DNA from 2 places in the Schaalia sp. HMT-172 genome. Region 1 is predicted to be linked to the other one. Evidence: riboswitches for the same ligand, from Rfam matches in the RefSeq annotation. Region 1 holds a riboswitch; the other holds the start of a gene.
The links. A riboswitch is a leader RNA that binds a small molecule or an ion and turns the genes downstream of it on or off. The one in region 1 is predicted to bind ZMP and ZTP.

Region 1 (4,375 bases):
CATCACCCCGAACACGAACGCCAAGTCCAACGTCTCGCTGGGCACGGCCAAGAACAACCTCCAGACCATCACCGTTCCGCGTGATCTCCTGAAAGATGGTGTCAATCGCATCGCGGTCGAAGAGCACGCGAACTACGCTGGAGCTGTGTCCGTTTCCTTCGATCTCAAAGCAAGCCTGCTGAGGTAATCGACATGACTCACCAGTCGCCCAACGCTGGCGGCCTCGACCAGAGCGAGGCCGCCAGCGCGGTCGGCGCCAGCGCTGACGATCCTGCCTTCGACGCGATGGCGCAGCGCGTGCTCACCCGTGGGCACGCCACCACGTGGCTCAACCACTGGTCGCTGCTGCACGCCGACTTCCGTGCGTTGGCGCGCATGAACACCGTCGGTTTCGACGGCACGCTCTTGCAGATGCGACTGCGCGCAGCCGGACACGAAGTGGCTCGCACGTCGGCGGACCTTGTCCTGCCCCACGTCTTCTCTCGCCTTGACGACGGCACTCGAATCACCCTGATCGGTGCCGTTCCCGAGGCCGGCGAGGCGGCAGCGCAGCGCCTGGAGCGTTTCGACGTCCAGGTCATCGACGGCTACGACGGACTGCGCCGCTTCAAGGCGCAGCCTTCCGTACTGGCAGACTTCGACCCCCGGCTCGTCATCGTGGGCCTGGGCGCTGGCTTGCAGGAGGTCGTCGCCTCGGTCGCACTCGGGCTCGTGCCCGAGGCATCCGTGTGCACGGCGGGCGGATGGATCGACCAGTACGCGCGTGCAGCGGACAACTACTTCCCGGACTGGGTGCATGCCGCCCGCCTGGGCTGGGCGTGGCGCATCGCGCACGAGCCCAAGCGTTTGACGAAGCGCTACACGGTCGAGGCCCTCGACTTCATCGCTCACGCGCCGCAGCTCGTGAGCCGCCTTGAGGCGATGGGCTCCTTCTTCGATCTGGGGCTCGCCGTGAGTCGCCAGGCCTGAGCAGGGCGCTCCGCCCGCGCGTGTGAGCGGCAGGGGCGGGCCGGACCTTGTGTGGTCCGGCCCGCCCCTTTTGTATGCTCTGTGGGCCGTGCGTGGCGGAGGTCCGCCCGGTGGGTGCGTGCGTTGGGTGCCAACCCTAGAATCCGGCCGCCCTCGGGCCGCCAAGGGGGAATTGCAGCATGAGAGCCTCGACACGCCGGCGACACGCCGATACGCAGCGTCCTCTCGGTCAGGAGTCTGGGAGTGCAGGGGTACCTTCAACGTCCGGCTGGTCTGTCGTGAAGGGAGCCCGTAGGGGCAAAAGCAGCAGGTCAGCAGGTCAGTGTTCGCTCGATTGGGGAGCCCTGCGATCGGGGCCGGGGGTGTGTCTTGAGACGTCCCTCATGTTTGGGGAATAACCGTTATCTGATGATTGACAGTGGTGTTGAACGCCTCAGTTTCGGCCTCACGCTCTCGAAGCTGTCAAACATGTGACCGCCCGCGCAGCACGAATTACTCTCTCGCTGCACTGCCGGCGCGTCCACGAGTGAGCCTCTGGCGGCCCGGAGGGCGGCGCCGCACGCCTGTGAGGCGAGCTGTAGGGTTGAGTGCCCCTCTGCGGCCGGTGGGTGGCGAAGAACGCCGCGGTGATCGCCGCCCACGCAGTGTCTCACAGCGCGGGGGACGGAAGGGTGCCGCGGTCGTCCATGCCGCCGTGAAGGGCGCGGATACGGCTCGCGACGGCACCCGAGGGAACGGGCATCAAGCGCAGGGCATCAAGCGCAGAGAAAGGGTGAGGCCCGAGCCGGATGGCTCGGGCCTCACCCAATCACACACACGCAGAAAGAATCAGTAGGCCCCCTCGTGACGCAGCAGAGCGGGAACCGTCTGCAGCATGATCCACGCATCGAGCGTGAGGGAACGGTGCTGGGCGTAGGACAGGTCCAGGTGGACCGTCTCATCCCAGGAGAGGTTCGAGCGGCCCGAAATCTGCCACAGGCCGGTGATGCCCGGACGCACGGCGAACTTGCCCATGACGCGAGGCTCGTACTGAGCGACCTCGCTGGGGAGCGGGGGGCGTGGGCCGACGAGAGACATGTCACCGCGAAGAACGTTGAAAAGCTGGGGAAGCTCGTCAATCGAGGTCTTGCGCAGGAAGGCGCCGATGCGGGTGATACGGGGGTCGTTAGTCATTTTGAACATGATCGAATTTCCCGCGCTGGAGTCGGCCTCGTTGGCCTCCACCAGGGAGGCCTTCATGGCCTCTGCGTCCACTCGCATGGTGCGGAACTTAAACATGGTAAAAGTCGTCCCGTTGAGGCCCACGCGCTCCTGCGTGAAGAAGGCGGGACCTCCGTCGTTCAGGCGCACCGCCAGGGCGACGATGATCCAGACCGGGGTCAGCAGAATAATGCCCAGAAGCGAGGCGAAAATGTCGCACATCCGCTTGATCGCGTTGTCGGCGGACGCGGCAAAATCCGACGCATGCTCGAGCGCGAGTGCCGTCGATGCGGCGCGTGCAGTTGGCTTCGTCAAAGTTGTCATCTGTGCGTCTTCCTTCTACTTCCTCAAACTCAAATACTGTAGGTCGGTTAGAGGGAGCTTTTCCCTCCAGATCGGGATATTTACCGAGTAAATAACCCTTGTGCGCCTCAGTCACCGTTAGGTGTTAACCCTAGTCTATCCATACGGTTAACTTATTTGCTAACCAAAGGGTTAAGTACAAGCGAAAATGGGCTGTGATTTCCTACACCGGAGCGGTCTCGCAGTGTGGCCAAAGATCTCTGATGACCAAGTGGTAGCTTCCTGACATGGTGGAAGAATGCGCAGCTAAACGCCACGAGATAGACTTGAAGACGTGTCGTGACTGGCGATTGAGGTGGGCAACCACCGGGGAGCGACGCATCGGCATCGATAGCCGCCCGCCTGGGCTACAAGTTGCTGTTATCACAATCGAATGATCAACAGGAGAACCCGATGGATTCCCTCAACGACATGACGCTGGCGCAACTGGACCCCGAGATCCAGGCAGTGCTGGACTCCGAACTGGAGCGTCAGCGCGGCACCCTCGAGATGATCGCCTCGGAGAACTTCGTTCCGCGCGCCGTTTTGCAGGCGCAGGGCTCGGTCCTCACGAACAAGTATGCGGAGGGCTACCCGGGTCGCCGCTACTACGGCGGCTGTGAGTTTGTGGACGTCGCCGAGTCGCTCGCGATCGAGCGCGCCAAGCAGGTTTTCGGTGGCGACTACGTCAATGTCCAGCCCCACGCGGGAGCTCAGGCCAACGCGGCCGCGCTGATGGCGATGGCGAACGTCGGTGACCCTATTCTGGGCCTGTCCCTGGCCCACGGTGGCCACCTCACCCACGGCATGCGCCTGAACTTCTCGGGTAAGAACTATCGTGCAGTCGCCTATGAGGTGGATCGTGAGACGATGCGCATCGAACCCGAAAAGGTGCGTGAGGCCGCCCTGGCGGAGCGCCCGCGCGTCATCATCGCCGGCTGGTCGGCCTACCCTCGTCACCTCGACTTCCAAGCCTTCCGCGATATCGCGGACGAGGTCGGCGCCGCCCTCTGGGTTGACATGGCGCACTTCGCCGGCCTCGTGGCCGCCGGCCTGCACCCGAACCCCGTTCCCTACGCCGACGTCGTCACGACGACGGTCCACAAGACCCTGGGCGGGCCTCGTTCCGGCATGATCCTCTCCTCGCGCGGCGAGCAGTGGGGCAAGAAGCTCAATTCTGCCGTGTTCCCCGGCCAGCAGGGCGGCCCCCTCATGCACGTGATCGCCGCGAAGGCCATTGCCATGAAGGTCGCTCAGACCGAGGAGTTCAAGGATCGCCAGCGCCGCACGCTCGAAGGTGCGCAGATCCTGGCCGAGCGCCTGGGCGCCGACGACGCCAAGAATGCCGGTATCAAGCTGGTCACCGGCGGCACCGACGTCCACCTGGTCCTGGTCGACTTGGTCGAGTCCGAGCTCAACGGCCAGCAGGCCGAGGATCTGCTGCACGAGGTCGGTATTACGGTCAACCGCAACGCGGTGCCCTTCGACCCGCGTCCGCCGGCCGTCACCTCGGGCCTGCGCATCGGCACGCCCGCCCTGGCCTCGCGCGGATTCGACGCGGAGGACTTCGCGGAGGTCGCGGATATCATCGGCACGACGCTGACGCAGGGTGCCTCCGGCGGCAACGTTGAGGTGGATGCGCTGCGCGCCCGCGTCAAGAAGCTCACGGACAAGCATCCCCTCTACGCGGGGCTCGAGCAGTGAGGGCTCCCTGGGAGGGCGGCGCACGCGTCCTGGACGGCACCGCGACCGCGGCCGCCATTAAGGCGGAGCTCAAGGAGCGCGTGGGTCGCCTGCGCGAGGCCGGGGTTGTCCCGGGCCTCGGGACGATCTTGGTAGGCGAGGACCCCGGCTCGGTCGCCTA
Region 2 (4,375 bases), 1.2 Mb from region 1:
GGCGATTGTTCCGGCTGCCACCAGGGCGAATTCGCGGGCGATAGTGCCACCGAGGCGGTCGGCGAGGACGCGGTTTTCGCGCGCGGCGGCGGGGGCGACGGTCAGCGTGGACATGCGGTGCCTTTCGACGGGGCCAACGGCCTTTTATTCAATAATTGAATTAGACACCGGTATCACTGCCCCTGTCAAGCACACCCGAGCACATCACAGGGGGCGAGCGCCGCACCGGCGCCCGCCCCCTGGGGCCCATGAGCGGGACAGATCAGTGCGCGAAGTGACGCGTTCCCGTCAGGTACATCGTGATGCCCGCAGCGTTCGCCGCATCAATCGACTCCTGGTCACGCACGGAACCACCCGGCTGGACGACCGCCTTCACACCCGCGTCGATGAGCACCTGCAGGCCGTCCGCGAAGGGGAAGAACGCATCCGACGCGGCAACCGCGCCGACGGAACGCTGCTCAGGAGCCTCTCCCACCACCTCGGACGCGCGAGCGCCACCCGCGCTGTCCACGGTGGAGGCCGCCGCGTCACCCGTCGAACGCGAGCCCAGCGTGTTCGCACGCTCAACCGCCAGCTTGCACGAGTCCACGCGGTTCACCTGGCCCATGCCCACGCCCACCGAGGCGCCATCCTTGACCAGCAGAATCGCGTTCGAACGCACCGCACGCACCGTGCGCCACGCAAACTCCAGGTCCGCCAGCGTCGCCTCGTCGGCGGGAGCACCAGCCGCAAGCGTCCAGTTCTCCGGCGAGTCTCCGGGCGCGTCGATATCGTCGCGCTCCTGGACCAGCAGGCCGCCGCTGATCTGCTTGAACTCGTACGAGCCGCGAACCGGGGGCTCGACCTGCAGGACACGCAGGTTCTTCTTCGCGCTCAGCACCTCGAGCGCGCCCTCCTCGTAATCGGGGGCAAGCACGACCTCGGTGAAGATCGGGACAATCTGGCGGGCCAGCTCCACGCTCACCGGGCGATTCACAGCGATGACGCCGCCGAAGGCCGACACGGGGTCGCAGGCGTGCGCCAGGCGGTGGGCCTCGGCCACATCGTCCGCCACGGCGATACCGCAGGGATTCGCGTGCTTGATGATCGCGACGCAGGGACGCTCATGATCGTAGGCGGCGCGCAGGGCCGCATCGCCGTCCGTGTAGTTGTTGTAACTCATGGCCTTACCGTGCAGCTGGCGCGCGTTCGCGATGCCCGGGGCCAGGGCCTCGTCGTCGGCCCCCTCGTCCTCGAAGGACTCGTCGATCTCTCGGTACACGGCCGCGCCCTGATGCGGATTCTCGCCGTAGCGCAGCGACTCCACGCGCTCGAACGCGTCGGCCACGAACACGGGCATGCCCGAGGCCTGCCCCTCCTCCTCGGTAGCCTCCACCACGTAGTCTTCCTCGGCCTGGTATCCCAGCGACTCCAGGAACGCCGCGTCCGAGGCATCCAGGTGAGACTCGGCGGCCTCGTCGAGGGTCTCGCGCACGTCCTCGAGATCCAGCTCGTCGGCGAACCATCCGGCGATCGCCAAGTCGTAGGTCGCCGTGTGCGCGAAAGCCTCGGCGGCCAGCGCGCGGCGCTGCTCAAGGGTGAAGCCCTCCCCCGCCACGGCCTCGGCCACATCCGCGTAACGCTCCGGGGACGTCACGACCGCGACCGACGGGTGATTCTTCGCGGCGGCTCGCACCATGGACGGGCCACCGATGTCGATCTGCTCGACGCACTCGTCGAAAGAAGCGCCCGACGCGACCGTGTCCTGGAAGGGGTACAGGTTGCACACGACCAGGTCAAACGCCTGGATCCCCAGCTGCGCAATCTGCTCGCGATGCGCGGCCTTACGCTGATCGGCCAGGATGCCGGAATGAATGAAGGGATGCAGGGTCTTCACGCGCCCCTCGAGCACCTCGGGGAAACCCGTCACGTCGTCGACCGGGGTGACGGCCACGCCGGCGGCCGCGATGCGGGCAGCCGTCGAGCCCGTGGACACAATCTCCACGCCGGCCTCGCCCAGCGCGCGCGCCAGGTCCTCCAAGCCCGTCTTGTCATACACAGAAATCAGGGCCCGCTTAATCGGGCGCACGTCAATGGGTTCCAGGTTGTCCAGCGAAACGGACATAGTTCCTCCAGGTTGAGAGCCAAACCCAGGCGCCCAGGCGGGCGACGCCTCGCGGGACATGCAGCCGCTCCCCGGTGGTCATCCACCCTCGCCAGTCGCGGCACCTCCAGTCTAGTTCAGGCCACAGCCCGCGTCAGCCACCCGCGGGCGTCGACCGCGTCACGATCACCCAGCGCGCCACCACTCACGCGCCGCCCTGGTCCCGGCCGCTCACCGGCTCCTCGCCCTCCTCGGCGACAACGCCCGCACCCTCGTCCGCGCCCTCCTGCGCGGGCTCGGCACCCTGCTCCTCCGGCTCCGCCCCGGCCTCGGCGCCCGCAGTTGTGTCCCCCGTCGCCGCGGGCGCGGAAGCCTCAGCCCAGGCCTCGTCCGCGCCGGACGCACAGTCGCCCTCCTCCCGATCGATCAACGAGGCCGTGGCAGCCTCACGGGACAAACGCTCAGCATGGCGACGACGCAGCGCCTCCCCCTCCGAACGCACACGCCCCGCGCCCCGACCAACCAACGCAAGCGTCGTCGGATGAGTCGCCAGCGTGATGATCAGCGCCGGCAGCGCGATCTCGAGCACGAGGGCGAGCGTCGCCCACCCCACGCGCGGACCCATCGACACCAGGCGCACCGAGCCCAAGCTCATCGTCGAACTCCACATCCACAGCGCAACCACCGACGCGAACACACACGAGGCCAACACCCCCTGCGCGCTCTGATGCAACACGTGCGAACGGCGGAAAAGACGCGACGACACCACGCCGAGCCCCACACCCAGCGCAATCGGAACCAGCACCACCCAATGACCCGGCGCCGTCTGCGGAACCATACCCAACAGCGGAATCGGCGGAATCGGACCCGGATCCACCACCGTCGGCGAATGCAGCGAATCCGTCGCCGTCATGAAACCAACACCCGACCACCAGGCCGCCGCCCACGCCATAACCGTCGGCGCGAACGCCACCTGCACGCCCACAATGAACGCCGTGTCCACACCCGAGGACGCACCGAGCAACTCCTGGATGCCACTCGCCCGACCCCACCCGGCCACAAGCGCAACCACAGCCGCCACCGACGACGCCGCGACGGTCGCCACCACAAGCAGGCCACCCATCTTGAAACCACCGGAAATCCAATGCTGCATCGTCGGCGCATCATGATCGCGCGAAAAACTCGACACCACGAACCACACCGAAGCGATCAGCGGAATGAGGACCGCCCCAATCGTGCCCGTCCACCACTGCGAACTCGCGCCCGACGTGCCCGACAAGAACCACGACGTCAACACGAAACCCGGAACCGCGAACAACGCCGACGACCGGGGAAAACCGGCCGTCGTGCGCAGCAGAATCCGCACGAGAACAATCAGCAGGGCCCCAACCAGCGTCGGAATAGCCCGGTAGGACACTCCCCCCGCCGCCGACGTTCCACCCATCACCGCGACCCACAGGTCGCCACCCAGGCCCAGCGCGTCACGCGGCGTCGTGTCATTCATCCACGTGTTCGAACGCAGCGACAGGAAGGCAACCATCGTCAGGACCGTCGTGATCGCCCAGCCCGCGAAGGCCGCCTCGATACCGGCCAAGACGCCGCGCGCCCACCCCTTGGGGACAGCAACGCGGATAGTCGCGCGGTCAGCAACGTAAGTCGTCGTGGTCCGCCGGGCACTGGGTACTTCTCTGATGCGCTCGCTCACACGCCAATGGTGACAGAATCAGCCCGGGGCCGCGACGCTGCGCGCCGACCCCGGGCCGATTCGTGCTGTGACGTTAGCGCGAGAGGATCTCGCGCGCGATCTGCGCCGTCTGCGAAGGAGTGCGTCCCACGCGCACGCCCACGGCCTCGAGCGCCTCCGCCTTCGCGGCGGCCGTGCCCGACGAACCGGACACAATCGCGCCCGCGTGGCCCATCGTCTTGCCCTCGGGGGCGGTGAAGCCCGCGATGTAGGCGACGACCGGCTTCGTCATGTTCTCCTGGATCCACGCGGCAGCGCGCTCCTCGGCGTCGCCGCCGATCTCGCCGATCATGATGACGAGGTCAGTGTCGGGGTCCGCCTCGAAGGCCGCCAGCGCGTCAATGTGGGTGGTACCCACGACCGGGTCGCCGCCGATCCCCAGGCACGTCGTGAAACCGAAGTCACGCAGCTCGTACATGAGCTGATAGGTCAGCGTGCCCGACTTCGAGACGAGGCCGAGGCAGCCCGGGCCCGTAATGTCCGCCGGGGTGATCCCCAGGTTCGCCTGCGCGGGCGAGATGATGCCCGGGCAGTTCGGGCCGATCAGG

Region 2: linked by a shared signal. The riboswitch ahead of purH (bifunctional phosphoribosylaminoimidazolecarboxamide formyltransferase/IMP cyclohydrolase) and the one ahead of glyA (serine hydroxymethyltransferase) in region 1 are both predicted to bind ZMP and ZTP.

What each region holds. Positions count from the first base shown of each region.
Region 1 covers NZ_CP130058.1:1,923,070-1,927,444, reverse strand. The annotation lists gene QU663_RS08060 (fibrinogen-like YCDxxxxGGGW domain-containing protein) at 1-187, shown strand, start outside; gene QU663_RS08055 (WecB/TagA/CpsF family glycosyltransferase) at 193-969, shown strand; gene QU663_RS08050 (sugar transferase) at 1,798-2,493, opposite strand; ZMP/ZTP riboswitch at 2,802-2,887, shown strand; gene glyA (serine hydroxymethyltransferase) at 2,926-4,215, shown strand; gene QU663_RS08040 (bifunctional methylenetetrahydrofolate dehydrogenase/methenyltetrahydrofolate cyclohydrolase) at 4,212-4,375, shown strand, end outside.
Region 2 covers NZ_CP130058.1:596,211-600,585, reverse strand. The annotation lists gene QU663_RS02400 (biotin transporter BioY) at 1-114, opposite strand, end outside; gene purH (bifunctional phosphoribosylaminoimidazolecarboxamide formyltransferase/IMP cyclohydrolase) at 263-2,104, opposite strand; ZMP/ZTP riboswitch at 2,129-2,213, opposite strand; gene QU663_RS02390 (DUF6350 family protein) at 2,289-3,623, opposite strand; gene sucD (succinate--CoA ligase subunit alpha) at 3,862-4,375, opposite strand, start outside.